One region of the Pseudoflavonifractor sp. genome, then DNA from elsewhere that is predicted to be linked to it. Evidence: predicted binding sites of a transcription regulator. Region 1 holds the regulator's gene; each other region holds the start of a gene.
The links. The regulator HrcA, encoded in region 1, represses chaperone genes, less so after heat shock. The targets are predictions, from matches to a motif close to TGTTAGCACTCNNNNNNNNNGAGTGCTAACA.
Positions count from the first base shown of each region.

Region 2: the regulator HrcA is predicted to act here: its motif matches at 6,676-6,706, upstream of htpG (molecular chaperone HtpG).
Region 3: the regulator HrcA is predicted to act here: its motif matches at 5,046-5,076, upstream of ACOX7T_RS07215 (co-chaperone GroES).

Region 1 covers NZ_JBMNPX010000005.1:62,448-72,319, forward strand. The annotation lists gene ACOX7T_RS06710 (MATE family efflux transporter) at 1-196, shown strand, start outside; gene ACOX7T_RS06715 (MBL fold metallo-hydrolase) at 230-988, shown strand; gene hrcA (heat-inducible transcriptional repressor HrcA) at 1,213-2,277, shown strand; gene grpE (nucleotide exchange factor GrpE) at 2,295-2,861, shown strand; gene dnaK (molecular chaperone DnaK) at 3,046-4,905, shown strand; gene dnaJ (molecular chaperone DnaJ) at 4,974-6,137, shown strand; gene ACOX7T_RS06740 (phospholipid carrier-dependent glycosyltransferase) at 6,261-8,474, shown strand; gene ACOX7T_RS06745 (PHP domain-containing protein) at 8,486-9,292, shown strand; gene rpiB (ribose 5-phosphate isomerase B) at 9,311-9,748, shown strand; gene ACOX7T_RS06755 (vitamin B12-dependent ribonucleotide reductase) at 9,821-9,872, opposite strand, start outside.
Region 2 covers NZ_JBMNPX010000016.1:27,369-37,240, reverse strand. The annotation lists gene ACOX7T_RS11850 (hypothetical protein) at 1-117, shown strand, start outside; gene ACOX7T_RS11845 (WG repeat-containing protein) at 223-1,989, shown strand; gene ACOX7T_RS11840 (glycerol dehydrogenase) at 2,112-3,203, opposite strand; gene ACOX7T_RS11835 (hypothetical protein) at 3,444-4,655, shown strand; gene htpG (molecular chaperone HtpG) at 4,718-6,631, opposite strand; gene ACOX7T_RS11825 (N-acetyltransferase family protein) at 6,799-7,314, opposite strand; gene ACOX7T_RS11820 (ATP-binding protein) at 7,543-8,742, opposite strand; gene ACOX7T_RS11815 (YjjG family noncanonical pyrimidine nucleotidase) at 8,901-9,593, opposite strand; gene ACOX7T_RS11810 (amidohydrolase family protein) at 9,687-9,872, opposite strand, start outside.
Region 3 covers NZ_JBMNPX010000005.1:172,661-182,532, forward strand. The annotation lists gene ACOX7T_RS07195 (HlyC/CorC family transporter) at 1-1,172, opposite strand, end outside; gene ACOX7T_RS07200 (THUMP domain-containing class I SAM-dependent RNA methyltransferase) at 1,574-2,695, shown strand; gene ACOX7T_RS07205 (S-layer homology domain-containing protein) at 2,744-3,928, shown strand; gene ACOX7T_RS07210 (diacylglycerol/lipid kinase family protein) at 3,947-4,909, shown strand; gene ACOX7T_RS07215 (co-chaperone GroES) at 5,129-5,413, shown strand; gene groL (chaperonin GroEL) at 5,510-7,138, shown strand; gene ACOX7T_RS07225 (FN3 associated domain-containing protein) at 7,368-9,026, opposite strand; gene ACOX7T_RS07230 (S-layer homology domain-containing protein) at 9,093-9,758, opposite strand; gene ACOX7T_RS07235 (hypothetical protein) at 9,775-9,872, opposite strand, start outside.

The DNA of each region.
Region 1 (9,872 bases):
GCTCCCTCTCTGGTGCTTTGCCCTGCCCCTGTCCGCCTTCTTCGGCCTGGTGCTGAAGCTGGATATCTTCTGGGTCTATCTGGGCATCTCCCTGGAAAACGTGCTGAAATTCTTCATCGGCCTGTGGCGGTTCCGCTCGGGTGCCTGGATTCACGACGTGACCCAGGCCAGCTACCGGAAAACCGACCCGTCATAAGCCTGCCGGGCCACCGGCGGAAAGGAGCTCTCTATGAAGGTTACGGTTCTGATGGAAAACACCTCCCCCCACTGTCTCCTCCACGAGCACGGCTTGTCCCTGCATCTGTCCTATGCGGGCCACAGCGTCCTGCTGGACGTGGGCTCCTCCGGCCGGTTCACCGAGAACGCCGCCGCCCTGGGGGTGGACCTGTCCACTGTGGAGAAGGCCGCCCTCTCCCACGGCCACTGGGACCACGCCGACGGCCTGGGCGCCTTCTTCGCCTGCAATGCCGCCGCACCGGTGTACGCCCGGCCAGCCGCCCTTCTGCCCCGGTACCGGGAGAAGGACGGCAGCTACGATGGCGTGAGCCCCGCCCTCATTGAGCAGTTTGGCAGCCGCTTCGACCTGGCCGACGGCCCCCGGATGATTCTGCCCGGCCTTCATCTCATCCCCGACGCCGTGGACCACGAGCAGTCCCTAGTGGCTGAGACGGACAAGGGCCTGGTGGTGATGAACTCCTGCTGTCACGCCGGGGCCGGATATATTGTAAAGGATATCCTCGCCCGTTTTCCCGGCCAGCAGGTGTACGCCATTGTGGGCGGGTTCCACCTGATGGGCCACGGCGGCACTGCCACCCTGGGTGTGGCCCCCGGCATTGTCCGCAATCTGGCCCACTGGCTCACCGATGAGCTGGGCGTGGAGCGGGTGTACACCGGCCACTGCACCGGCGAGCCCGCCTTCGCCCTTCTTCAGGAGGAGCTGGGCGACAGGCTGGCCTATCTCAGGACCGGCCTCGTCCTGGAATTTTAATCTTTTGCCGCGATGCGGCCGGTCTGTTCCGGCTGTGTCGCGGCATTGCTTTTTCCTGTCCGGGCCGTTTCTTAGCAATCACGCTCCCACTCTGCTTCTGTTCTCCCCGAAATTTTTCCGTTCACAAATCATTTACAACCAACCTATTGACAATGCCGGGGGATGGTGGTACATTTACGTTAGCACTCAGGAAGTATGAGTGCTAAAACATGAGAGGAGGCGGCATGATGGATTTGACTGACCGCAAGAAACGCATTCTGCGGGTCATCATTGAGAATTATATTGAATCGGCAGAGCCCATCGGCTCCAAGACCATCGCCGAGTCCTCCGGACTGGATATCTCCTCCGCCACCATCCGCAACGAGATGGCCGACCTGGAGGCCATGGGCTACCTGGAGCAGCCCCACACCTCCGCCGGACGGATTCCCTCCCCCAAGGGCTACCGGCTCTACGTCAACGAGCTCATGGGTGACTACCGCCTCTCCCTCCAGGAGACCCAGCGGATCAACCAGGCCCTGCGCCTGAAGATGCAGGAACTGGACCGGGTCATCGACCAGGCGGGACGGATTGTCTCCCAGCTGACCCAGTACCCCGCCTTCGCCCTCTCCTCCGGCATGGAGCGGGTGACTATCAAGCGGTTTGACCTGCTGATGGTGGAGCGCAGCGCCTTTATCATCGTGGTGATGACGGACACCAACGTGGTCCGCAACCGGCTGGTGCGGCTGCCCACCGACCTGAGCGAGCCCCAGCTCCAGCTGCTTAACACCCTGCTCAACACCACCTTTACCAATCTCACCCTGGAGGAGATTACCCCCGAGCTGATGCGGGTGGCCCAGCACGCCGCCGGCGACTCCTACGGACTGATCAGTCTGGTTGTCTCCTTCGCCATCGAGGTACTGGAGGAGCTGGAGCACCGGAAGGTGCACACGGCGGGCATCGCCCATCTCCTCGAGCACCCCGAATACCGCAGCCTGGAGAAGGCCCAGACCCTGATGAGCTACCTCTCCGAGGACAACGACCCCAGCCGCTTCCCCGTCCCCAAGGACAACCCCATGAGCATCCTCATCGGCCCGGAAAACGTGGCCGACGCCCTGAAGGACACCAGCGTTGTGGTGGCAAGCTACGACATCGGCGAGGGTATGCGGGGCGTCATCGGCGTGGTGGGTCCCACCCGTATGGATTATGCCAAGATTACCGCCCGCCTGTCCTACCTGGCCCAGGGCCTTTCCAAACTGTTCGGACAGGGCGAGCTTCCCCCCATTGGTGAAAACAATGACGGCAAGAAATAGGAGTGAGCACATAAGCTATGAGTAAAAAGGATCAGGAAAAGGAGCCCGTCTCCCAGCAGGAGACGACCCAGGCCCCCCAGGAGGAGGCCGTGTCCCAGGCCGGAACCGCAGAGGCCCCCGACAGCGCAGAGCTGACCGCCGCCCTGGAGTCCGCCGAAAAGGCTATGGCCGCCCTGAAGGAGAAGGAGGACCAGTTCCTCCGCCTGGCCGCCGAGTACGACAACTACCGCCGCCGCAGCCAGAAGGAAAAGGAGTCGGTGTGGAACGACGCCAAGTCGGAGACCGTGCTGGCCTTCCTTCCGGTGTACGACAACCTGGAGCGCGCCCTCAAGCAGGAGACTGCCGACGAGGCCTTCAAGAAGGGCGTGGAGATGACCATGAACCAGCTGCGTGAGGTACTCAAGAAGCTGGGCGTGGAGGAAATCCCCGCGCTGGGCGAGACCTTTGACCCCAACGTCCACAACGCGGTGATGCACGTGGAGGATGAATCCGCCGGTGAAAACACCGTTGTTGAGGTATTCCAGACCGGCTTCAAGTCCGGTGACAAGGTGGTCCGGTTTGCCATGGTAAAAGTGGCGAACTGAAAGAAGCGCTGAGCCGTCGTGAGCAGCCCGGATGGACCGGAGCGAGGGCGCGAAACCGAAGGGCCGCGCAGCGGACCTGTTTCAAGCCCGAGTCAAAGGGAAGCCGGGCGTCGCGAACAGGCGAAGCGTGACACCACCATCCCCTTTGTAAAAAATAATTTCGATATATTGGAGGAAAAGCACTATGTCTAAGATTATTGGTATCGACCTCGGTACAACCAACAGCTGTGTTGCTGTCATGGAGGGCGGCGACGCCGTTGTCATCCCCAACGCGGAAGGTAACCGCACCACCCCCTCTGTCGTCGCCTTCTCCAAGGACGGCGAGCGTATGGTGGGCCAGGTGGCCAAGCGTCAGGCCATCACCAACCCCGACCGCACCGTTATCTCCATCAAGCGTGAGATGGGTTCCGACTACAAGGTGGACATCGACGGCAAGAAGTACACCCCTCAGGAGATCAGCGCCATGATCCTTCAGAAGCTGAAGGCGGACGCTGAGGCCTATCTGGGCGAGACCGTCACCGAGGCGGTCATCACCGTCCCCGCTTACTTCACCGACTCCCAGCGCCAGGCCACCAAGGACGCCGGCCGCATTGCCGGTCTGGAGGTCAAGCGTATCATCAACGAGCCCACCGCCGCCGCTCTGGCCTACGGTGTGGACAAGGAGACCGCCCAGAAGGTCATGGTCTACGACCTGGGCGGCGGCACCTTCGATGTGTCCATCCTGGACATCGACGACGGCGTCATCGAGGTTCTGGCTACCGCCGGTAACAACCGTCTGGGCGGCGACGACTTCGATAAGTGCATCATGGACTGGATGGCCGCCGAGTTCAAGAAGACCGAGGGCGTAGACCTGACCGGCGACAAGGTCGCCATGCAGCGCCTGAAGGAGGCCGCCGAGAAGGCCAAGATTGAGCTGTCCGGCGTCACCTCCACCGCCATCAACCTGCCCTATATCACCGCCGACGCCACCGGCCCCAAGCACCTGGATCTGACCCTGACCCGTGCCAAGTTCGACCAGCTGACCGCTCACCTGGTGGAGGCCACTGCCGGCCCCGTCCGTCAGGCCATGAGCGACGCCGGCCTCACCGGCAACGATATCTCCAAGGTCCTGATGGTGGGCGGCTCCAGCCGTATCCCCGCCGTGCAGGACATGGTGAAGAAGCTCACCGGCAAGGACGGCTTCAAGGGTATCAACCCCGACGAGTGCGTGGCCATGGGCGCTGCCATCCAGGGCGGCGTTCTGGTGGGCGACGTGAAGGGCCTGCTGCTGCTGGACGTCACCCCCCTGTCCCTGGGCATTGAGACCATGGGCGGCGTGATGACCAAGCTCATCGAGCGCAACACCACCATCCCCGCCAAGAAGAGCCAGATCTTCACCACCGCCGCCGACAACCAGACCTCCGTTGAGGTCCACGTGCTCCAGGGCGAGCGTGAGATGGCTCAGTACAACAAGACTCTGGGCCGCTTCAACCTGGACGGCATCGCTCCCGCCCGCCGCGGCGTGCCTCAGATCGAGGTCACCTTCGACATCGATGCCAACGGCATCGTGAACGTGTCCGCCAAGGACCTGGGCACCGGCAAGGAGCAGCACATCACCATCACCTCCTCCACCAACATGTCCAAGGAGGACATCGACAAGGCTGTCCGCGAGGCCGAGCAGTTCGCCGCCGAGGACGCCAAGCGCAAGGAAGAGGTTGACGTGCGCAACCAGGGCGACCAGATGGTGTACCAGACTGAGAAGGTCATGGAGGACCTGAAGGATAAGCTGTCCACCGAGGACAAGAACACCCTGGACGCCGCCCTGAACAAGCTGAAGGACGCTCTGAAGGGCACCGACACCCAGGCCATCAAGACCGCTACCGAGGAGCTGGGCAAGGCCTTCTATCCCATCAGCGAGAAGCTGTACAGCCAGGCTGGCGGCCAGCAGGCCGGCCCCGACATGGGCGGCGCGGGCTTCGGCGGCGCTCAGGCCGGTCAGAGCGACAACAGCGACCCCAACGTGGTGGACGCTGACTACAAGGTTGTCGACGATGATCAGCAGTAATCAATAACCATGGGAAATGAGGCGGGGGCTTGTCCCCCGCCGTTTCCCGCGTAAAGAGGTGAACTCCCATGCCAGAGCAGAAACGGGATTATTATGAGGTCCTGGGCGTGTCCAAGGGCGCGTCGGACGACGAGATCAAAAAGGCCTACCGCAAGATGGCCAAGCAGTACCACCCGGACCTGAACCCCGGCGACAAGACCGCCGAGGCCAAATTCAAAGAGGTCAACGAGGCCTACGAGGTGCTGTCTGACAAGGAGAAGCGCTCCAGGTATGACCAGTTCGGCCATGCCGGCGTGGACCCCAACTTCGGTGCGGGAGCCGGCGACCCCTTCGGCGGCTTCTCCGGCGCCGACTTCGGGGACATCGACCTGGGCGACATCTTTGGCTCCTTCTTTGGCGGCGGATTCGGCGGCGGCTCCAGCAGCCGGCGCAACGGCCCCATGAAGGGCGACACCCTGCGTGCAGGCGTCACCATCACCTTTGAGGAGGCCGCCTTCGGCTGTGAGAAGGAGATCATCCTCAACCGGGAGGAGACCTGCGAGACCTGCCACGGCTCCGGCTGTGAGCCGGGCACCACCGCTGAGATCTGCCCCAACTGCCGGGGCACCGGCACCGTCCGCATCCAGCGGGGCGGCGGCGCCTTTACCTTCGCCACCAGCGCCCCCTGCTCCAAGTGCGGCGGTACGGGCAAGATCATCCACCAGCCCTGCAAGACCTGCAATGGCTCCGGCTCGGTGCGCAAGCAGCGGAAGATTACGGTCAAGATTCCCGCCGGCATCGACAACGGTCAGGCCGTGTCCCTGCGTGGCCAGGGCGGCGCGGGCCGCAACGGCGGACCTGCCGGCGACCTGATCATCAGCGTCACCGTCCGGCCCCACGCCTTCTTCAAGCGGGACGGCACGTCGGTCTACCTGGAGCAGCCGGTGTCCTTCCTCCAGGCCACCCTGGGCGCGGAGCTGGAGATCCCCACCATCGACGGCAAGGTGAAGTGGACCCTGCCCGAGGGCACCCAGCCGGGCACCACCTTCCGCCTGCGGGGCAAGGGTATCCCCTCCATCAACGGCAGAGGCCGGGGCGATCAGTTCGTCACGGTCCAGGTTCAGGTTCCCAAGAATCTGACCCGGGAGCAGAAGGAGGCGCTGCACGCCTATGGCCAAGCCATGGGCGAGATTCCAGCGGACCATGAGGACGGCCTGAAGGGCTTCTTTGACAAGAAGCGGAAAAAGAAATAAAATAGAGGACGGACTTTGGTCCGTCCTCTATTTTTTTACCCAAATATATGGTAGAATACCCCTGTATGTCCCACGGCGGGAAGGTGCTTCCCCCGCCCATTCTGTCTCCGGAGGTCTGCCGCGATGAACCTCACGTACTATATCACCCCCACGCTGGTGTTCCCCATCGTGGTGCTGGCGGCCATGTTCTGCCTGCTGAGCTACTACCGCCACGCCATGTCCCCCAGAGCGGGTACCCTGGAGTGGGTGACCATGGCCAGCGCCGCCCCCCGCCCCATGTCCTTTCCCCGCCGCCGGTTCCCCATGCGGCGGAAGGACGCTCTGCCTCTCCTGCTGCTGACGGCGGTATACGCCTTCACCGCCTTCTGGAACCTGGGCTCCTTCACCAACCCCCAGTCCTTCTACCAGCTCTCCCAGGGACAGACCGTCACCTTTACCCTGGCCGAGCCCACGGCCATCTCCCGGGTGATGTACTACACCGGCCTCAACACCGGCAGCTACACCCTGGAGGCCAGCCCCGACGGTGAGATCTGGTACACCCTTATGGCCTATGAGGACGAGGAGAACAACGTCTCCGGCCTCATCTGGAAGGAGAACAAGAGCGGATCCACCCTGCCCGCTGGTCTGGACAGCGGCAACACCTCCGCCGCCCTCCACCAGAAATACTCCGATCTGTTCAAGTGGATTGACAACTCCGTGCTGCGCACCGGCGAGGGCCCTGATCCCCTGTCCCTGGAGGTGCGGATGTTCCGGCTCACCGGCAACCCCGACGCCGGGGACGATTGGGTAGAGCTGGGTGAACTGGCCCTGTACGACGCCGACGGCGAGCTCATCACCCTGCGCGACATCTCCTATACCGGCGAGGGCGCCTCCCCCCTGTTTGACGAGGGTGACACCGTGCCCGCCATGCCCACCTGGTACAACTCCTCCTACTTTGACGAGATCTACCACCCCCGCACTGCCTATGAGCACATCCGTGGCATCTATCCCTATGAGATCTCCCACCCGCCTCTGGGCAAGCTGATCATGAGCCTGGGCATCCAGCTCTTCGGCCTGACTCCCTTCGGCTGGCGGTTTATGGGCACCCTCTTCGGTGTGCTCATGGTGCCGCTGCTCTATGTGTTCCTGAAAAATCTCTTCGGCAAGACGGTTGTGGCCTTCTGCGGCACCGCCCTCTTTGCCTTTGACTTCATGCATCTGACCCAGACCCGCATCGCCACCATCGACACCTACGGTGTGTTCTTTATCCTGGCCATGTACTACTTCATGTACCGGTACCTGACCCTGCCCGCCGGTACTCCCTTCCGCAAGGGCGCCCTGCCCCTGTTCCTGTCCGGCCTCATGTGGGGCATCGGCGCGGCCAGCAAGTGGACGGTGATCTACGGCGCGGTGGGTCTGGCCCTGCTCTACTTCATCGGGCTGTACTTCAAGTGGCGTGACTGGCCTCAGTCGGAGGACGCCCCCCGGTTCGCCCCCTGGCTGGTCAAGACCCTGCTCTTCTCCGTGCTGTGCTTTGTGCTCATCCCGGCGGTCATCTACACCGCCTCCTACCTGCCCTACGCCGCCGCCAAGGGTGACACCAGCCTGGAAAACCTCATCAAGGTCATGTGGGACAACCAGGTCTACATGCTCACCTACCACGAGGGCGTCCACACACCCCACCCCTACTCCTCCCGCTGGTACCAGTGGATTGTGGACGGCCGGCCCATCCTCTACTATCTGGACAACCAGAGCGGTGCGGCCCAGGGGCTCAAGTGTGCCTTCGGCGCCTTCTCCAACCCCATCGTGTGCTGGGGCGGCCTGCTGGCCATGATCGCCTGCGCCGCCCAGTCCTTCCGCCGGTTCCGGTCCAAGATGCTCTTCTTCCTTCTGTCCGGTCTGGTGGCCGCCGGTGCGGTCATCGGCGTGGACGGGGTTCTCAGCGCCGAGCTGGACAATATGGTCCGGCTGCGCAACCTGTGCCTGCTGGCAGGCGGCGTGCTCATCTACTGGATTCTGGGCTATCTGGCCAGCAAGTCCTTCCCCCGCTACTCCTCCAAGGCCATGTTCATCCTCATCGGCTACCTGTCCCAGCTGGTGCCCTGGATGTTCATCGGCCGCATCACCTTCGCCTACCACTACTTCCCCTCCATCCTCTTCCTGGTGCTGGCCCTGGCCTATGTGTTCAATGACCTGGTGGGCCGCAGAGCGCCCGGCTGGCGGGTGGCGGTCTACGGCACCACCGGCGGCGCCGTGGCCCTGTACGCTGCCTCCTACCCCGTTCTGGTGGGCATCATGGTGCCCACCTGGTACACCACCAACTTCCTGCGCTGGATTCCCGGCGCGTGGCCCTTCTGAGGAGGTGCGCTGTGTTCCTCTCCGACTACCACTCCCACAGTCTGGTGTCCTTTGACGGGAAATTTCCCATGTCCGACATGGCTCAGGCGGCCGTGAATGCGGGGCTCAATGAGCTGTGTATCACCGACCACTGCGACTTTCTGGACGAAAACGGCGTCCCCGTCCGCACCTATGACTGGGCCAAGGCCCTGGACCAGTTCGAGGCGGCGGTGCCCTTCCACAACCGGGAGGGCTTCTCCCTCCGGCTGGGCCTGGAATTCGGCATGCCCTATCTGGACCCCGCCGCAGCGGAGCGCATCTGTTCTCAGCCCCTGCTGGACTTTGTTCTGGGCTCGGTCCACAACCAGTCCCCGGAGCTGGGCGGCATCGACTTCTACTTCGCCGACTACTCCACCACAGCCGCCTGCCGGGAGGCTCTGGACGACTATTTCGCCTCCCTGGCTCTGCTGGCGGAGACAGATTTCTATGACGTGCTGGCCCACATCATCTACCCCCTGCGGTACATGAAGCCAGCCGACGGCCCCGTCACCCTGGCTGGCTATGAGGAACGGCTGGAGGCTCTGCTCCGCACGGTCATCGGGCGCGGCAAGGGCATGGAGGTCAATACCTGGTGCGGCCGGACGCTGGCCGACTGGCTGCCTCTCCTGAAGCTGTACCGGAGTTTGGGCGGCGAGATTGTCACCGTGGGCTCCGACGCCCACGCCCCCTGCAACGTGGGCAAGGGGGTCCCCCAGGCCTTTGACCTGCTGCGGGAGGCCGGGTTCCGCTATGTGACCGTATTCCGGCGGAGAAAGCCGGAATTTGTCCCGATTATTTAAAAAATGGAGGTACCTGTTATGACAATTGCACTTGGTTCCGATCACGGCGGCTTTGCCCTCAAGCAGCACATCAAGACTTACCTGGACAGTAAGGGCATTGCCTGGAAGGACTTCGGCTGCGACAGCACCGAGAGCTGCGACTATCCTGACTTCGGCGCCGCCGCCGCCAAGGCTGTGGCATCCGGCGAGTGCGAGAAGGGTATTGTGGTGTGCACCACCGGCATCGGCATCTCCATCACCGCCAACAAGGTGAAGGGCATCCGCTGCTCCCTGTGCCGGGACCTGCTCTCCGCTCAGCTCACCCGCAAGCACAACAACGCCAACATGCTGGCCCTGGCCGGCGGCTTTACCGGCCCCTTTGAGGCCGAGCACATTGTGGATGCCTTCCTGGAGACCGAGTTTGAGGGCGGCCGCCACGAGCGCCGCGTGAACAAGATCATGGCCCTGGAGGACTAATTTCCCGCTTACAAGCAAAACGGACCGGCATTGCCAAGCAATGCCGGTCCGTTTTATTCTCTTAACAGCTTATCAGCCGCACTTGGAGTATCCGCAGTTGCGGCAGGTGACGCAGCCGCCCTCA
Region 2 (9,872 bases), on a different contig from region 1:
GCCACCACCGCTTACTCCCGCATGCTCATGTTCCAGAACGGCGTGACCGCCGCTGCCAATGCTCAGAACCAGTACGGCCTCATCGACGCAGCCGGCAACGTGAAGGTGGATTTCTAGTACAGCCGGCTGGATGCCACCGGCGGCGGCTACTTCATCGCCACCAAGAGCCATGAGGCGACCGACCAGTGGGGCTTCTCCTACACCGAGGAGGAGCAGGGCATTATGGACAGCACCGGTAAGATGGTCTATCCCATGGGCAAGAACTACATCTCCATGCAGAACAAGACCATCTGCATCTACCCCAGCAGCGGCGACGCCGTCTATTACACCGCCGATATGAAGCCCTCCACCGAGAGCGCCTATTACGGTGAGAGCACCGACAGCGGCATCCAGGTCGCAGGCTATGACTGGGTGACCGAGCTGGCCCCCGGCTATTACGAGGGTTACAGCTGGGAGAATGGTTCCGCCCTGCTGGACAGCAGCTTTAAGGTTGTGGTGCCCGCCGGGCAGTACGACTACCTGCGCCTTCTGGGTGTCTCCAACGGTATGCCCTATATCGCCGGCGAGAAGTATGACTCCAACCAGTCCTGCGTCATCGACGGCACCGGCAAGGTCATCATCCCCATGGGCAGCTATTCCTACATCGGCGGCGTCAGCCCCAACGGCAAAATTGCTGTGAGCACCTGGACCATGGACAGCAACGGCAACCCCACCAGCTGCGTCTCCAAGCTCTACGACCTGACCGGCAAGGAGATCAAGACCTGGAATGACCGTGAGGTCACCACCGAGACCTACTTCCGCGACCTGGCCTTCACTCTGGACGGCGAGAAGTACGGCACCATGGACGAGACCGGCAAGGTCGTGATCCCCAACCAGTTCGATACCCTGACCAGCGCCAACGATCTTACCAAGGTAATCGTGGGCAACCAGAGCACCGAGGACGAGTGGTCCTATATCTGGGGCATGTACACCGCCGACGGCCAGAAGATTCTGGACGCCAAGTACACCGAGCTGAAGATTCTGGGCGACGGTTACTTCCGTGCCTGTGACGGCACCCACTACGGCATTGCTGACGGCTCCGGCAAGTTTGTGGTCCCCCTGTCCTACAGCCAGCTGCGCGTCTACTGCCGCGACTTCATCGAGGCCGTGGATGACAACGGCGGCTCCAAGGTCATCAACGTGAAGAACGAGGAGATTATCCCCCAGTCCCTGGAAGAGCTGTACGTCTACAACGACTACAACGATTTTGACTATAATTCCGGCTGGTATAACGCTCTGATGTCCTCCTACGACGGCTATGAGGGCTATGTCCTGCCCTTCCGCGTCAAGACTGCCAGCGGCTACTCCACCTACTACGTGGACTACACCACCGGCGAGTCTCTGGGCAGCCTGCCTGTTCTGGCCTCCAACATTACCTCTGACGGCCGCTTTGTCTACCGCGACAACGCCACCGGCCTGTATGGCTTCGGCCGGCTGGATCAGGGCAGCTTCGCCAACCCCGACGCCCCCTCCAGCACCAACGCGCCCAAGGTGGCCTATGCCACCACCTACTCCATCCTGGTGGACGGCAAGCCTGTGGAGTTCAAGGCCTACGCCCTGAAGGATGAGAAGGGCAACGACACCAACTATCTGAAGGTCCGCGACGTGGCCTACATCCTCAACGGCAGCCAGGCCCAGTTCAATGTGGATTGGGACGGCGCTGCCGGCAGCATCGTCCTCCAGACCAAGACCCCCTACACCACCGCCAACGGCTCCGAGATGGCCGCCACCTTCTCCGGCAACCAGCCCTATCAGTCCAATCCCGCCACTGTGCTGGTGGACGGTGAGAAGACCAGCTTTGACGCCATCACCCTCACCGACTCCTCCAACAGCGGTCACACCTACTTCAAGGTCCGCGATCTGGGCAAGTATCTGGGCTTTGAGGTCACCTGGGACAGCGCCAAGGGCGCCATTGTGATCGACACCACCAAGCCTTACAGCGGCACCTAATCTGCCCGATTCTTCTCTGCGGCCCTGCCGGATATTCCGGCTGGGCCGCTCTGTTTTCAAAACAGCAGGCCTGGATTCCCATATGGGAATCCAGGCCTGCTGTACTATTGCTTTTCTGTTTTTTACTTGTACTGACGGCCCAGGGCGTCGGCGGTGAGGATAGCGGCGTACACCTTGTCGGCGGTGACCTCCATGGGCATGTTGTGGATGGTCTCGCCGGGCACGGAGGCGGCCTCGGCCACGGCGCGGATCACCTTGGGGTCGGCGTCGGCCAGGCCCAGATCGGCCAGGGTGGTGGGCAGACCCACGCTCATGCAGAAGTCCAGTACCTCTTCGATCTGCTCCATATCGGCGTTCTGGAGCACCAGCTGCACCAGGGTGCCGAAGGCCACCTTCTCGCCGTGATAGAGGCTGTGGGTCTCGGGGGCCACGGTGAAGCCGTTGTGGATGGCGTGGGCGCCGGCCAGGCCGCCGGACTCAAAGCCGATGCCGGAGAGGTAGGTGTTGGCCTCGATGATGTTCTCCACGGCCTTGGTGCACACGTGGTTCTCCACGGCCAGCTTGGCCTTCAGGCCGTCGGACAGCAGGGTCTCGTAGCAGGCGCGGGCCAGCACCAGGGCGGCGTTGGTGATCTTGCCGCCGGCGCAGGTGGAGGCGTTGGAGTCCGCGGTGGCCTGGGCCTCGAAGTAGGTGGCCAGGGCGTCGCCCATGCCGGACACCAGCAGACGGGCGGGGGCCTTGCTCACCACGTCGGTGTCCACCAGCACCACGTTGGGGTTGGCGGGCAGCCACAGGTACTCCTCAAAGACACCCTCGTCGCTGTAAATCACGGACAGGGCGGAGCAGGGGGCGTCGGTGCCCGCGATGGTGGGCACGATGACCACAGGCTTGCCGGCGTAGTGGGCCACGGCCTTGGAGGTGTCGTGGATCTTGCCGCCGCCGATGCCCACCACCACGGTGGCGCCCAGCTCATCCAGCTGGCTCTTCAGGCGGTTGATCTCGTTCTTGGAGCACTCGCCGTTAAAATACTCAAAGTGGACGGTGCAGCCCGCGGTCCTGAAGCTCTCCTCCACCTGTCCGCCCACACGCTGGTAGCCGGACTTGCTGATGAGCACGAAGGCATGTTCGCCCAGAGGACGGGTGTAGGTGCCGATATTGCTCAGCTCGCCCTGACCCTGAATGTACTTTCCCGGCGCAATGATGATGTTGGCCATATGTCAGCTCTCCCGTATTTCATATTACGCCCCGCTTTCCCGCAGTGCGGAGCCAAAAGCAGTATATTCCTTTGATAATTATTTGTCAATCTCTTTGCTTCTTTTTCTCTCCTGTTCCGTATGCAGCCCTTCTGTTAACTTATGTTATTGATTCGAATTTGGAAAAAATATAAAATATAAGAAATTATATCCTGTGAGATGGCTCACACTCTGCAGGATATGGGAATGGGAGGTACTTTTATGAAGAAAAAATTTCTGTCCCTGTTTCTGGCCATGGCTCTGGCCCTGGGCCTGGCCGCCCCTGCTCTGGCTGACGCCATGGGCGAGACCCGGGTGGGCTTCCGCTTCGGCGAGACCTTTTACTCTTATGATGCCCCTGCCAGCGGCGCCGGCTGGAGCTATGACGGCGACTACACCATGACCTTTAACGGGCTTAATATCGCAACCCCCGACAATCCCTATGGCGACAGCGGCTATTTCCAGCTGTGTAATCTGGACAAGCCCTTTACCTTTGTGCTGACCAGCGGCACGAGCAACAGCGTCAATACCATGGATTCCATCTATAAGATGGGCAAGACCCTGGAGGACCAGCCCATGGTGACCATCCAGGGCGGGGGCAGTCTCTCCTGCCACCAGCTCACGCTGGGCGACCTGACGCTGACTGACGCCGCTATCACCGCCACCTATTTCTCCTGCTTCAAGCTGACCCTCTCCGGCGGCTCCATCACCACCACCGGCCTGACTGTAAACGACAGCTATACCCTGAACAGCGGCAGCATCCTGGTGGAGCGGGATGAGCCCGCCTTTGAGGGCTTCCGGGTGTATATGGACGATACGGCCGCGGCCAGCTCCCTTGTCTCCCAGTTCAAGGACCAGTACGGCAAGCCTCTTCAGCTCAAGCAGGAGACCTTTGACTGGGGCACCCTGACCAGCATTTATGACAGCGCCGGCGAATACGTAACCTATGCCGTCTGGACCGGCGGCGGCGTCACGCCCCCTACCCCCGCCAAGACTGCCTATGCCTCCACCCAGTCGGTGAAGGTGGACGGCGTGGCCGTGGAGTTCCAGATGTACGCCCTCAAGGACGAGAAGGGCAACGACACCAACTATGTGAAGGTGCGCGACGTGGCATATGCCCTCAACGGCACCGCCGCTCAGTTCAACGTGGGCTGGGACGGCGCGGTGAATCTGGTCACCGGCCAGGCCTACACTGCCAACGGCTCTGAGATGTCCACCCCCTTCAGCGGCAACCGGAGCTATCAGGACTCCACTGCCGCCACCAATGTAAACGGCTCTGCCGCCGCGCTGGATGCCATCCTGCTCACCGACGATGCCGGCGGCGGGTACACCTACTACAAGCTGCGGGATCTGGGCCAGGCTCTGGGCTTTAATGTGAGCTGGAGCGCGGAGCTGGGCGTCTATATCGAGACGGATAAGCCCTACGAGGGTTAATTACACAGAAAGAACGCCGCCCCGGCGCCATATGGCGCCGGGGCGGCGTTCTGTTTTTCGTTTTACTTCATCAGGCTGCACACCAGCTCGGTGTAGGCGGCCGGATCCTCCAGGGGCAGGCCGGCGATGAGCAGTGCCTGGTCGTAGAGCAGCTCGGCGTACTTCCTGGCCTTCTCCGGGTCGGTGTCCACCGCCTCCCGCAGGGCGGCGAAGGCGCCGGAATCCGGGTTGAGCTCCAGCACCCGCTGGGCCTTCATGCCCTGGGCCCGCTCCGGGTCCATGCGGGAGAAGTACTTCTCCATCTCAATGGTCACCGGGCCGTCAGCGGTGAGGCACACCGCGCCCGACTTCAGAATCTTGGATACCCGGGCCTCCTTGATCTTGTCGCCCAGGGTCTCCTTCACGAAGGTGAGCACGTCCTTGCTCTCCTCCGCCTTCTTCTCGGCAGCGGCCTTCTCCTCGTCGGTCTGAGGCAGGGCGTCCTCGTCAGTCACCGGCTTGAAGGACTTCTCATCCCAGGCGCCCAGGGCGTTCATGATGAATTCATCGGGCTCCTCGGTCAGGTAGAGGATCTCATAGCCCTTGTCCAGAATCCGCTCGGTCTGGGGCAGGCGGGCGATCTGGTCCACGCTCTCGCCGCAGGCGTAGTAGACATACTGCTGGTCCTCGGCCATCCGCTGGCGGTACTCGGCCAGAGTGGTCAGTTTGCCGTCCCTGGAGGAGTGGAACAGAAGCAGGTCCTTGAGCATGTCCTTGTGGACGCCGTAGTCCTCCAGTACGCCGTACTTGATCTGGCGGCCAAAGGCAGACCAGAAGGTCTCATATTTGGCCCGGTCGTCCTTCTGGAGCCTGAGCAGTTCGGCCTTGATCTTCTTCTCCAGGTTTGTGGCGATGATCTTCAGCACCCGGGTGTGCTGGAGCACCTCGCGGGAGATGTTGAGGGAGAAGTCGGCGGAATCCACCACGCCCCGGACAAAGCGGAAGTGGTCGGGCAGCAGATCGGCGCACTTGTCCATGATGAGCACGCCGGAGGAGTAGAGCTGAAGGCCCTTCTCGTACTCGCGGGTGTAGAAGTCATAGGGGGCGTGGCCGGGGATGTAGAGCATAGCCTTGTACTCCACCTGGCCCTCGCCGTGGACGTGGACCACGGCCAGGGGATCCTCCCAGTCGCCGTAGTGCTCCTTATAAAAGGCGTTGTACTCCTCAGCGGTCACCTCGCTCTTGGGCCGCTGCCACAGGGGCACCATGGAGTTGAGGGTCTCCCACTGGTCATAGTCCTCCCACTCGGGCTTGTAGTCCTCGCCGGCGTCGGCGGGACGGGGCTTCTGGCGGGACTTGTGCATGAGCATCTGGATGGGGTAGTGGATATAGTCGGAGTACTTCTTCACCAGGTCGTCCAGGCGGTACTGCTCCAGGTACTCTCCGTACTTCTCGTCCTCAGTGTCCGCCTTGATGTGGAGCACAATGTCAGTGCCCGCGCCAGTCTTCTCCGCGGGCTCAATGGTGTACCCCTCCGCGCCCTCGCTCTCCCAGCGCCAGGCCTGGTCAGAGCCGTAGGCCTTGCTGGTGACGGTGACCTTGTCTGCCACCATGAAGGCGGAGTAGAAGCCCACGCCGAACTGGCCGATGATGTCCACGTCGGCCTTCTTGTCCTGGTCCATCTCCTTCTTGAACTGGAGGGAGCCGCTGCGGGCGATGGTGCCCAGGTTCTCCTCCAGCTCCTCCTTGGTCATGCCGATGCCGTTGTCGCTGATGGTCAGGGTGCGGGCAATCTGGTCGGGGGTGAGGACGATCTTGAAGTCGGACCGGTTCAGGCCCACCTGGTCGTCGGTGAGGGCCTTGTAGGCCAGCTTGTCGATGGCATCGCTGGCGTTGGAGATGATCTCACGGAGGAAAATCTCCTTGTGGGTGTAGATCGAGTTGATCATCAGGTCCAGCAGGCGCTTGGATTCCGCCTGAAACTGCTTCTTTTCCATGGTAACTGCCTCCGTATATGAAAAGATTATGATTAACAACATAGCGTTAGCACTCAACGCTCCCGAGTGCTAACGCTATGATAGTCCTTCGTGTGGTAATTTTCAAGGGGGTTCAAAGAAAATTTACAAATTGCCCATTGGAGACGCGAAAAATGCTGTTCACTATCTCAAAGGCACCGGGACAGGTCAGCGTAAAAAAGCATGGTCTCCTCAATCTGAGTTCCGCCAATCAAAGCCTGCTGACATTTGACGCGCTGTCCACCCATGCGCAGATAAAAGCCAAGGGATGGGTTCCCAGACAGGCAGTTGATAACCATGCTCCGCCATCCTTCGGCCAACAGGATCTTACCGGCGGAACGGAAGAGCTGTCGTCCCAGCCCCATGCCCTGGAAGCCCTGCAGGACATACAGGGCGTAAATCTCCCCGGCTCGGGGATAATCTACATCCCGGCTGGGGCCATATGTGCAGAAGCCCACCACGGTATGCTCCTCCACCGCCACCAAGATTTTGTCGCCCCGGCTGATTTCCTGCCGGTATTGCTCTGCTCTGGAGCGGACGGCGTCAATTCTCCCGTCCAGCACGTCGTCGGGCACCAAGCCGGTATAGGTGGTTTTCCATGTATAGGCGTTGACAATGGCAATACCGGTGGCATCCTCCATCTGCGCCTGCCGGACGGTAATCACGTTGTGTTCACCTCTCCTTACATGCTCAGGCTGGCAATGAACTGCCGGGCAGTCCGGGGCGTCCGGCCGGGATGGTGCATCTCCCATGCCGGATACATCCGGCATGGGGCCCCCAAGAGATTTGAATCCGGCGGGACAAGTGAATTGCCCCGCCGTCAAGGTTTTGGGCACAGCCCAAAACGCTTGGACGCGCCAAAGGGCGCGGGAAGTTCGAAATGCTGGGGGCGGTCACATGCTCAGGCTGGCGATAAACTGCCGGGCGGTCCGGGGCGTCCGGCCCGGATGGTGCATTTCGAACTTCACCGCCTCGGCCCGGAGGGTATCACGGTCCATGGTGACGCCGTACAGGTCGGCCATCCGCTCCACCATGTCCAGGAACTCCGGCTTGCCCACCGCCAGATAGGGGATGCGCAGGCCGAACCGCTCGGACAGGGAGGTCTTTTCCGCGATGGTCTCGGTACGGTCCACCTCGTCCCCCACCCGGTCGGAGAAGGTCTGCCGCACCAGGTGGCGGCGGTTGGAGGTGGCATACACCGCCACGTTGGCGGGGCGGCGCTCCAGGCCGCCCTCCAGGATGGTCTTGAGGACGGAATAGGTCTTGTCGTCCTGGTCAAAGGCCAGGTCATCGATGAAGAGGATGAACTTGTGCCGCCGCCCGGCCAGGGAGGGAATCAGGTCGTGGAGCTCTCCCAGCTCCTCCTTCCGCACCTCAATGAGCCGCAGGTCTTCAAAGCCGGGCACCGTGAGCAGGGATTTGACCGTCACCGACTTGCCGGTGCCCGGGTCGCCGTAGAGCAGCACGTTGTTGACCAGATTGCCCTCCATCATGGCCCGGGTGTTGGCAATGACCCGCTCCCGCTGCCTCTCATAGCCGATGAGCTCGTCGCCGCCGGTGCAGTCCGGGTCGGCCACCGGACGCAGGGCCCCGTCCTCCCACAGGAAGGCCCGGTTGCGGGCAAAAAGTCCCGCGCCGCTGCGGCGGTAGAATTCGGTCAGGGAGGCAAAATCAAAGGGCACGCCACCGCTCCAGCGGGGCAGCCTGGCGGGGACTGTGGCCGCCTCCGGAGGCAGCAGGGCGCCAATCCGGCTGAGAATCAGCCCGCCGCTCAGGCCGGAGAGCTGGCAGAGCACCTCCACGTCCCGCTCGGCGGCGCCGGTCAGCTCCCGGTCCTCCCCGCCCCGCTCCACCAGGCGGGGATAGGGCCCGTCCTCATAGCGGAGCTTGTCGTGGAGCCAGTCCCCCAGGGTCCCGTACCCTTCCCGGCGCAGGCGGTAGAACACGGCGGCATACCGCTCCAGGGCCTCGCCGCCCCGGCCGCCGCTGACCGCGTCCAGCAGAGCGGACACCTCCTTCATCAGAGGCTCGTCCATAATATTCCAATAGGCGGACACCCCCAGCAGGGCGTACCGCAGCGCTTCCAATGTCATATCTGGTCCCTCCCGGATGTGTGTTTTTTCCATTTTATGCGCGGCGGCACCGGTTGTCAATGGGTTGTCCCTCCCGGCGGGCAGATGAAAAGAGCGCCGCAGGCCTGAATGCCTGCGGCGCTCTCTGTCTGTCACGGCTCTGACGCCCTGCCGGTCTGTTACGCCTCTTCCAGCAGCATGGGCAGCAGCTCTCTCAGGTTGGAAATCTCATAGGTGGGCGCTGTCTCTCCGCTTTCCCCGCCCTTGGGGTTGTACCAGCAGGTGTCCATGCCGCTGTTGATTCCACCCCGGATGTCCGAGCTGAGGGAATCGCCCACCAGCAGCATGTTCTTGGGGGAAATCCCCTCCAGATGGTCAAACACATAGCGGAAGAAGGGCTCGCCCGGCTTGGCGCAGCCGATCTCCTCCGACACAAACACCTGGGACACCAGCGGCGCCAGCCCCGAGTCGGTCAGGCGCTGCCGCTGGGTCCGCCCCACGCCGTTGGTGGCAATGCAGATGGGATAGCGGCGGCTGAGGGCTGTGCACACCTCCAGGGCGCCGTCGATGAGAAACGCGCCCTTTCCCAGCTCTTCCCGGTAGATACCCTCGGCCATGGGGCCGTCCACCTGCTCACCCAGGGCCTCAAACAGTCTGGCAAACCTGGTGTTGAGAAGTACCTCACGCTCCAGCTCTCCCCGCTCGTAGGCCCTCCACATGTCCTGGTTGATGCCGTGGTAGAGCCTGCGGATCTCATCTGTCAGGGGGTGATTCAGCCGCTGAAACAGCGCGCCCAGCGCCTCATACTCGTTTTTCTGAAAGTCCAGCAGCGTATCATCCAGGTCGAACAGCAGCACCTGATACTTCTTCATGGTACAGCCTCCTTTTTTATTGTCCTCTACATGATACGATACAGAGGGCGATTTTTCAATCACGCCGCTGTACCGCATCACATATTCATTTCCTCACTGCACGGCAATGAGCTGCCCGCTTCTCATCAGCCAGCGGAGTCTGGCGCCTGCCGCCAGCACCTCATAGCTGTTTTTACCCTCCAGGACGGTGAGGTTTGCGGGATACCCGGGACGGATGCCGTACTGCTTCAGGCCCAGCAGCTGGGCGCCCTTGCCGGTGATCATGCCGAACACCGCTTC
Region 3 (9,872 bases), 110 kb from region 1:
TCCAGGCCGTCAGCCTGGAACCGGTCCCCTTCCTCGGGGATACGGCCCACCTGCTCCATGACCCAGCCGGACACCGTGTTGGCGTCACAGCTGCCCTTGATGGAGAAGATGTCATACAGGTCGGTCAGGTCGGCAGAGCAGGAGATGAGGTAGCTGCCGTCGGCCTGCTTCTGGAACTGCTCGATGACCTCATCGTGCTCGTCCCAGATCTCGCCCACCAGCTCCTCCACAATGTCCTCCATGGTGACCAGGCCCTCAGTGCCGCCGTACTCGTCCACCACAATGACCATATGGGCCTTCTCACGCTGGAGAATGCGGAGCATCTCGGAGATCTTGGTGTTTCCGGTGGTGTAGAGCACAGTGCCCATAAAGGAGGACAGGTCGCTGATGCCGTGGTAGCGGGCGGCGTGGAAGTCCTTCTCGTGGATGACGCCCACGATGTCGTCAATGTCCTCATGGTACACGGGCAGACGGGAGAAGCCGCTCTCGGCGAATACCTTGGCCACCTCGTCCATGTCGGCGGTGTCCTCCACCGCCACAATGTCCACCCGGGGGGTGAGAATCTCCTCCACCTCCATGTCGCCGAACTCAATGGCGGAACGGATCAGCTCACTCTCGTGCTGGTCCAGGCCGCCCTCGTCCTCGGCCTGGTCCACCATGGTGATGAGCTCCTCCTCGGTGATGCCCTCGTCCTCCTTCTTGTGGAAGATGAGGGTGAGCAGCTTCTTCCACTGGGTGAAGAGGAAGTTGAGGGGCCGCAGCACGGTGAGGAAGAACTTCAGCAGAGGCGCGGAGAACATGGCGAAGGCCTCAGGGGACTCCTTGGCCAGGCTCTTGGGGGAGATCTCACCAAAGATCAGGATGACCACGGTGAGCACCACTGTGGACACCGTGGGGCCGTAGGCTCCCAGCAGCTTGGTGAAGAGCACGGTGCCGATGGTGGTGGCGGTGATATTGACAATGTTGTTGCCTATCAGGATAGTGGAGAGCAGGCGGTCAAAGTCCTCCTCCAGCTCCAGGGCCAGAGCGGCCCGGCGGTTGCCTGCGTCGGCCCGGCTCTTCAGCCGCACCCGGTTGAGAGAGGAGAAGGCGGTCTCCGTGGCCGAAAAGTAGGACGACATGGCCACCAGGAAGATGAGAACGACTATCATGATAATACTGGCACTGTCCATAATGGAACTGATCACTCCTAAAATATGAATATACTGCAGGTGGGTTGCTCCGGTATTTCCCCGTTTTTGCGCGCAAAAGGACAGCCCTATCCCCGGGGGATAACGCTGTCCTCAACCATTGACGCTATGTAATTGGGTAAGGGAGGTTCGTCCACGAGGGCTCACCGGTTCCTTTCCTGCTTATTGGTACAGATAATATCACAGCATGGTATAAAATGCAAGAGGCGTGTTTTTCCCTCCCTGTCCGGAAAATTTTTTCCTCGTATTAAAATGGTTTGCGCTTCCCGGCAAATTAAGATATACTAACTATGTATGACCTGTTTGTACCGACGCTGCGCCGGATGTGTTCTGTCCCGCAGCTCCCTTATCCCAAGGCGCGCCATGGGCGCATGGAGGTTGCTATGGACCGGCTGAAATTTTTTGTTCCCACTCTCTTTGGGCTGGAGGGGTTGGCCGCCGACGAGCTGCGCCGGCTGAAGCTCTCCGACGTGCGGGCCGAAAACGGCCACGTGCTCTGTACCGGCCAGCTCCGGGATATTCCCCGCCTTAATCTGAATCTGCGCACCGGAGAGCGGGTGCTGCTGGTGCTGGGCTCCTTTCGCGCCCCCGACTTTGACGCCCTGTTTGAGGGCGTGCGGGCCATCCCCTGGGAGGACTATCTCCCCCGTACCGCCGCCTTCCCCGTGAAGGGCCACAGCCTCAACTCCGCCCTCCATTCCGTCCCCGCCTGCCAGTCCATTGTGAAAAAGGCAGTGGCCGCCCGGCTGGGCAAGGCCTACGGGCTGGAGACCCTGCCGGAGACGGGTACCCTGTTCCAAATCCAGTTCTCCATTATGAAGGATACCGCCACCATCCTGCTGGACACCACCGGCGCCGGCCTCCACAAGCGTGGCTACCGGGCGGTGGGCGTGGTGGCCCCGCTCCGGGAGACTCTGGCCGCCGCCATGGTGATGCTGTCCCAGTACCGGGGGAAGGACCCCTTCTGCGATCCCTTCTGCGGATCGGGCACCATTGCCATTGAGGCCGCCCTCATTGCCAAAAACCGGGCCCCCGGTCTGGACCGGTCCTTCTCCGCCCAGAAGTGGCCCTGGCTGCCTGCCCAGAACTGGATGGCCGCCGCCGGCGAGGCTATGGACGGGGAATTTGATGGCCAGTACGACATCTGGGGCGGAGATATTGACCCCAAGGCCGTGGAGATCGCCCGCTCCAATGCGGAGAAGGCCGGGGTAGAGGATCTGGTCCGCTTCGACGTGGCGGACGCCACCCGTTTCCACCGCAGCGAGCCCTATGGCCGGGTGGTCACCAATCCCCCCTATGGCGAGCGCATTATGGAGAAGAAGGAGGCCGAGGGCCTGTACACCGCCTTCGGACAGGCAGTCCGGGGCCTGCCCTCCGGGTGGCGGGTGTCCGTCCTGTCCTCCCACACCGAGTTTGAACGCACCTTCGGCCGCACTGCCGACAAGAAGCGCAAGCTCTATAACGGCATGATCAAGTGCGACCTGTTCCAGTACAATAAGCGGTAAGCCGCCCTCCTCTGCCGGGAGGCCGGCTGTCATGAAAAGGAGTTTGAAATGAAAGGAACCTTCCGCAAGCTGTCCCTCCTGCTCTCCCTGACCCTTATCTTCTCCCTGATTGCCCCCGCTGCCCTGGCGTGGGAGGTCAAGGGCAGCTACACCGAGGGAATGGCCACCGTCAGCGACGGCAGCGCCTGGGGCTATGTCAATGCCTCCGGCATCGTAGCCATCCCCGTCCGGTTTGAGGAGGCCTCCGACTTCTCCCTGGGCGTGGCCCTGGTGAAGGAGGACGGCAAGTACGGCCTGCTCCGGCAGGACGGTCTGTTTCTGCTGGAGCCCCTGTACGACAGTCTCACCCTGGTGGACTGCGGGGTGTATATTGCCCAGCGGGAGGGCGCCTGGGAGCTGCTGAGCGTGGTGCCTGTCTCCGGTGAGGACGGCGCCTCCCACCAGCTGTATACCGGCGCCAGCTCCATCACCGTGGAGCAGGGCACAAACGGCAAGGAGATTGTAATCCGCTGGGCCGACCGGGACAGCGTCCACATCCCGCTCTCCACCCTGCCCCAGACCCTCTACGGCCTGAAGGTCCCCTTTGCCGCCTTCTCTCTCCGCTCCAGCCGCACCGCCTCCTTCTCCGACGTGTCCGGCAAGGACTGGTTTGACCTGTGGGTGGACCTGGCTTACAATCTGCGCCTGATGGAGGGCCCCGGAGACGGTACCTTCCAGCCCTACAACACCCTCACTGTGGGCGAGGCGCTGAAGATGGCCGCCGTGCTGGACAGCACCTACTCCGGCAGGCGCTTTACCAGCGGCGGCGACCCCTGGTACACCAATGCGGTGAACTACTGCCTGACCAACGGCATTATCACCAGCTCCACCTTCAAGAGCTATACCCGCCCCATCACCCGTGCGGAGTTGGCTCTGGTGCTGGCCGCCACCGCACCTGTCCGAAATGCGGATGACATCAACGACTCCAGCCGTGTGGCTTCCTCTATCCCCGACGTGTCCAGCGGCGACTTCGCCGCCAGTTCCATCTACGCGATGTACTCCAAGGGCATTGTCAGCGGCAGCGATAAGCAGCTTACCTACCGCCCCGACGCGGTCATCACCCGCAGTGAGGTGGCCGCCATGGTGGCCCGCATCGCCCGGCCGGAGCAGCGTATTATTCTCTGGCCCTCCAGTGACTCCTCCACCTATTACCACGCCGCCGGAACCCAGTTCTCCGCCGCCTCCACTTCCTGAATGAGGAGCTGAGCGTGCATGAAGCACCTGTTCATTATCAACCCTGCTGCCGGAAAACACGGCAGCACCGACGCCCTCACCGCCCAGATTCGGGAGATTTTCGGCGGCCGCGGGCTGGACTATGAGATTGCCTTTACCAGCGGCGCGGGCACGGGGGAAAACCTGGCCCGGGCCGCTGCCCAGAGCGGAGCGCCGGTGCGTATCTACGCCTGCGGCGGAGACGGCACCCTTAATGAGGTGGTTAACGGCGCCGCAGGGTACGACAACGCCGCCGTCACCAACGTGCCCAAGGGCACAGGCAACGATTTTCTGAAGATTTTTGGGAAGAACTACCGCGCCCGTTTCTCCGACCTGGCTGCCCTGGCGGACGGTCCCCAGGCCGCCCTGGACCTGATGGACTGCAACGGCAAGCTGGGGCTGGGGGTCATCTGCGCCGGCGTGGACGCCCGAGTGGCCGCCGACGTACATAAATACAAGGCCCTGCCCCTGGTGTCCGGCGTGGGGGCCTATATCCTCTCTCTGGTGGTCAACGTGTTCAAGGGCCTGACCCGCCCCACCCAAATCCAGGTGGACGGCGAGACCCTGGACGGCCCCAGCACCATCATCTGTATCTGCAATGGCCGGTACTACGGCGGCGGTTTTATGCCCGTGGGTGAGGCTCAGCCGGACGACGGTATCCTGGACATGCTGGTGGTGCCCAAGGTGAGCCGCTTCACCTTCTTCCGCCTGGTGAGCAAATACGCCAAGGGCCTCTACCGGCAGCTCCCCCAGGTCATCCGGGACTTCCACTGCCAGGAGATCTCCTTCACCTCCCCGGAGGAGCTGGTGGCCGTTGTAGACGGCGAGGTGATGCGCTCCCGCAGCTTTACCGTCCGTCTGTCCGGGAAGAAAATCAACTTTTTTTATCCCCCCGACCTGTTTTGGCGTAAAAGTTTACAGACTGCTAACAATTCCAGCGGCTCTTTTTCCACTGTTTCATGAAATCGCGAGAAAATCGGAGCTTCCAGCACTTAGAATGAGCTATTTTAAAATTCACCGGATTTTACCTGGATTTCAGGCAAAAATCCGGTGAATTTTTACTTGCACATTTTGCGCTCCAAAGCTATTATTATAAGTGCGTTAGCACTCCGGCAAAATGAGTGCTAAGACACAGGAACGTTTACAAAATACATTCTTCATATACGCAAGGAGGAACCAGCTATGAATCTCAAACCCCTGGCCGATCGCGTGATCATCAAGATGGTGGAGGCCGAGGAGACCACCAAGAGCGGCATCATCCTCACCGGCTCCGCCAAGGAGAAGCCCGAAGTGGCCGAAGTTATCGCCGTGGGCCCCGGCGGCATGGTGGACGGCAAGGAAGTCGTCATGACCGTGAAGGTGGGCGACAAGGTCATCACCAGCAAGTACTCCGGCACCCAGGTCAAGGTTGAGGGCGAGGAGTACACCATCGTCCGTCAGGGCGACATTCTGGCCATCGTGGAGTAATTTCCCTCTTTGGGGCGCACTTCCCTGTCCGCCCCGCACACAGCAACGAATTTTCCCGGGCGGCTTCCGCCCGATTCAAATTGGAGGTTTTTGATTATGGCTAAGATTATCTGCTACGGCGAAGAGGCCCGTCACGCTCTGGAGCGGGGCGTGAACCAGCTGGCCAACACCGTTAAGATCACCATGGGCCCCAAGGGCCGCAACGTGGTGCTGGACAAGAAGTTCGGCGCTCCCCTGATCACCAACGACGGCGTGACCATCGCCAAGGAGATCGAGCTGGAGGATCCCTTTGAGAACATGGGCGCCCAGCTGGTGAAGGAGGTCTCCACCAAGACCAACGACGTGGCCGGCGACGGCACCACCACCGCCACCCTGCTGGCCCAGGCCATCATCCGCGAGGGTCTGAAGAACCTGGCCGCCGGCGCCAACCCCATGGTCATGAAGAAGGGCATCGCCAAGGCCACCGCCGCCGCCATTGACGCCATCAAGGCCAACAGCCAGAAGGTCAACGGCACCGCTGACATCGCCCGCGTGGGCGCTGTCTCCTCCGGCGACGAGACCATCGGCAAGCTGATTGCCGAGGCCATGGAGAAGGTCAGCCACGACGGCGTCATCACCGTTGAGGAGTCCAAGACCGCTGAGACCTACAGCGAGGTCGTCGAGGGCATGCAGTTCGACCGGGGCTACATCACCCCCTATATGGTCACCGACACCGAGAAGATGGAGGCCGTTCTGGACGACGCCCTCATCCTCATCACCGACAAGAAGATCTCCAATATCCAGGAGCTGCTGCCCGTGCTGGAGCAGGTTGTCCAGTCCGGCAAGAAGCTGCTGGTCATCGCTGAGGACGTGGAGGGCGAGGCTCTGTCCACCCTCATCGTCAACAAGCTGCGCGGCACCCTGAACGTGGTGTGTGTCAAGGCCCCCGGCTTCGGCGACCGCCGCAAGGATATGCTCCAGGATATCGCCACCCTGACCGGCGGCACCGTCATCTCCTCCGAGGTGGGTCTGGAGCTCAAGGAGGCCACCATGGACCTGCTGGGCCGTGCCCGTCAGGTGAAGGTCTCCAAGGAGAACACCATCATCGTGGACGGCGCCGGCAGCGCTGACGCCATCAAGGCCCGCGTCGGCCAGATCCGCGCTCAGATCGAGACCACCACTTCCGACTACGACCGTGAGAAGCTCCAGGAGCGTCTGGCCAAGATGGCCGGCGGCGTGGCTATCATCCGCGTGGGCGCCGCCACCGAGGTGGAGATGAAGGAGAAGAAGCTCCGCATCGAGGACGCCCTGAACGCCACCCGCGCTGCTGTGGAAGAGGGCATCGTGGCCGGCGGCGGTACCGCCTATGTCAACGCCGTGCCCGCCGTGGAGAAGCTCCTGGCTGAGACCGAGGGCGACGAGAAGACCGGCGTGCGCATCATCGCCAAGGCCCTGACCGAGCCCATGCGCCAGATCGCCACCAACGCCGGCATCGACGGATCCGTGGTTCTGGAGAACGTGAAGAAGGCCGACAAGGTCGGCTACGGCTTCGACGCCTACAACGAGACCTACGTGGACATGATCTCCTCCGGTATCGTTGACCCCACCAAGGTGACCCGCTCCGCTCTGGAGAACGCGGCCTCCATCGCCGCCACCCTGCTGACCACCGAGTCCCTGGTGGCCGACAAGCCCCAGCCCCCCGCTCCCGCTGCCCCCGCTGCTCCCGACATGGGCGGCATGTACTAAGCAAGTGCCTGAATCCATTGGGATGTAAGCAATTGCCGTAAGTGTGGCCGTGAATTTACGATAAACTTACGGCAATTGCAAAAAAGCGCCTGATATGTATGAACGCCGCTGTCTGCAACTCGCAGACAGCGGCGTTTTTTCTTTCTATTTTCTTTCCGTAACTCCGTGCAATATTCCTGTCGAAGATACCGCAAAAACTCGATAAGGTATAAAATCCCCTGTAATTATTTTATATTTCAGCGAACTGCAAATAGTCAAAAGGTTCCCGCAAGGCCTCGCCGTTGTCTCCGAGGAAATACACCCCATTTTCGGTGTATCCCAGCAGGGTGCGCCCCGTCATCTGCTCATTGACAAACGTTTCGCCGTTGGTAAAAACATAGTGCTCCGTGGGGCTGTCCTCGTAATGGTAGAGAATGATGGGGTATCTGGCCTCATACACTGCATCCAGCACGACAGCATGCCCCTCTACCTCAAACATAGCTGTCACGTCTTTATTGACCTTGTAGATCACAGAACGGTCATCCAGCTTCTCTGTCCGATAGCCGTCGTCCGCCTTCAGGGAGAGGGTCTCTGCAACGGAACTGGGTACTCCGTAATATTCCTTTGTCTGCCGTATGAGCTCGACCGTACCGCTGGAACGGCCGATCCGCAGGAAGTCCCGGCCGACGCTGTCCAGCCACTGCCTGTAAGCGCGCTCACTCTGTTCAAAGGATTCCTCACTTCTGCCGTCGTAGTAATAATACCGGTTGGTGAGGATGTTCATAAACCCGTCCGTCAGGTAGTAGAGCTGGCGGATCTGCTGCTGCTGTGCCAGGAATGCCTCGGGGAGCATCGTGTCGGTGTGGTTGGGCTCCCAGTAGTAGTCGAACGCAGCCACAGAATAGGTGGTGTTCCCGTCCAGCACCTCGATATTATTTCCGAGCTTGTCGCAGCGGTAAAGAGGGCCGGAGCCGGTAGTGAAATATTCATAGCAGGAATCCTCCGCCACCTTGTTGCTGGAGCTGTCAAAACAGTCGAAGGACACAGAGAACGTGTTCTGGATCAGATCGCTGATCTGGCCGGAGTAGTCCTGACACCGAACGCTTACGGTATAAGTGCCGGAGGGAAGGTTGATCCCGTTTTCCTCCTCGCACCGGATGCCTGTCATGACCCCGTCGTCCAGAGGATCGGTGCCATCCAGTGTATAGTATATCGTGCCTCCGTGACTGTTCTCAATGGGCAGGAATCTTCCTGACAGTTCTCCAAAAGAGAGGGAAACAAGCGTGGTATCACCAACAGTAAAGTCCATAGTGATGGTAGGGCCAATGTGCTCCCAATATTCATTATCGCCAGTAAAGGAGTTCGGATTCTCCACATACCACGCTTCTAATGTACAGGGTCCCTTCTCATCTATAATATCTATTTGGGCATCCCCCTGGTCCTCTACTTGCTGTACTGAGCCTGTTTTGTGGCCGTCCCAGATAAAATTGTACCAGAGCGCTATGTCAATAGTGGAATAATCCCCCATTTGATCAACAGAAGTCACCTGCTCGATATAGGACATATCGTTGCTGTCAATGGAAAACACAAAGCTCCCATCCTCCCGCTCAGTCGCAACGATGTTGGGCGCAGGGAGGGGATACGTCTCCATCAGGCGGAGCAGCTCCTCATTGGTTTTGTCCAGAGCCCACTGCTTCCGCACCAGGAGCCAGGCGTCCCATTCCCGGCCCTCCGCCTGATAGGCCGCCGCCTGAGCTTCGACATCATCCACCGTGCATTCGCCGGAGTTTACAGGTGTTTCCAGGCCGGCGGTGTGGCTGGTGTCTCCGCTCTCCTGACTGCCGCATCCGGCAAGCAGCGTGAGACACATCACAGCTGCAGCCAGAGACAGCATCCATTTTTTCTTCATGTTATATCCTCTGCCTTTCTCTCTTTCCCATGCAAAACAGACTGGAGCGTCCTGCAGCTCAGCCCTTCAGCTCTCCGAACTGCGCATACATCCGGTAGGCCAGCAGGAGTCCTGGGGGGAGAGGGTGGCGCCGGAGGTGCCCTTCATAATGCCGTTGGCGGCCAGGGCGCCCACGCCCTCCGCCGCCCAGGCGGAGACGGAAGCCCGGTCGGTGTAGCCCTCAATGGCGCCCGCCTTGGGGGCCAGGTCTACGCCGGTGGCAGTTTCAATGGTCCCCACGGCCCGGTAGAGCATGGTGGCGATCTGCTCCCGGTTGGTGACGAGGGTGGGAGCGAATTTGTCGCCGCCGGTGCCGGTGACGATGCCTGCCTGGCTGGCCTTGCGGACGGCCAGGCTGTCGTTGTCGGAGAAGGTACCCTCGGAGGCGGCGGGCAGTTCCGCTTCCTGAATGACTTCAACCAGCTGCACCGCCAGCTGGGCGAACTGCTCCCGGGTGATCTGATCTTGGTAGGAGGGATTGCCGGTGAACCGGGGGATAAGCCCTGCCTCAGCTGCCTTCTCCACCTCAGACTTTGCCCAATCGCTGGGGCCGATGGTGACGCCCTCCTCGACCTCCACCTCTACCTGAGTCATATCCTGCTTGTCCACCTTCCAGGCGAAGGCCGGCAGGGTCAGCACCGCGGCGGCCAGAACAGTACAGGTCATACGTTTGAATACAGTTGAATATCTCATGGTCATGCTCCTTCTCTTATCGTTCACAGACACTGTGGTCCACCGTGTCGGCGGGGATACCCTGCAGCTCATGCTCCGGGGGATAGTAACTGATAAAGGGCAGATAGTCTCCGG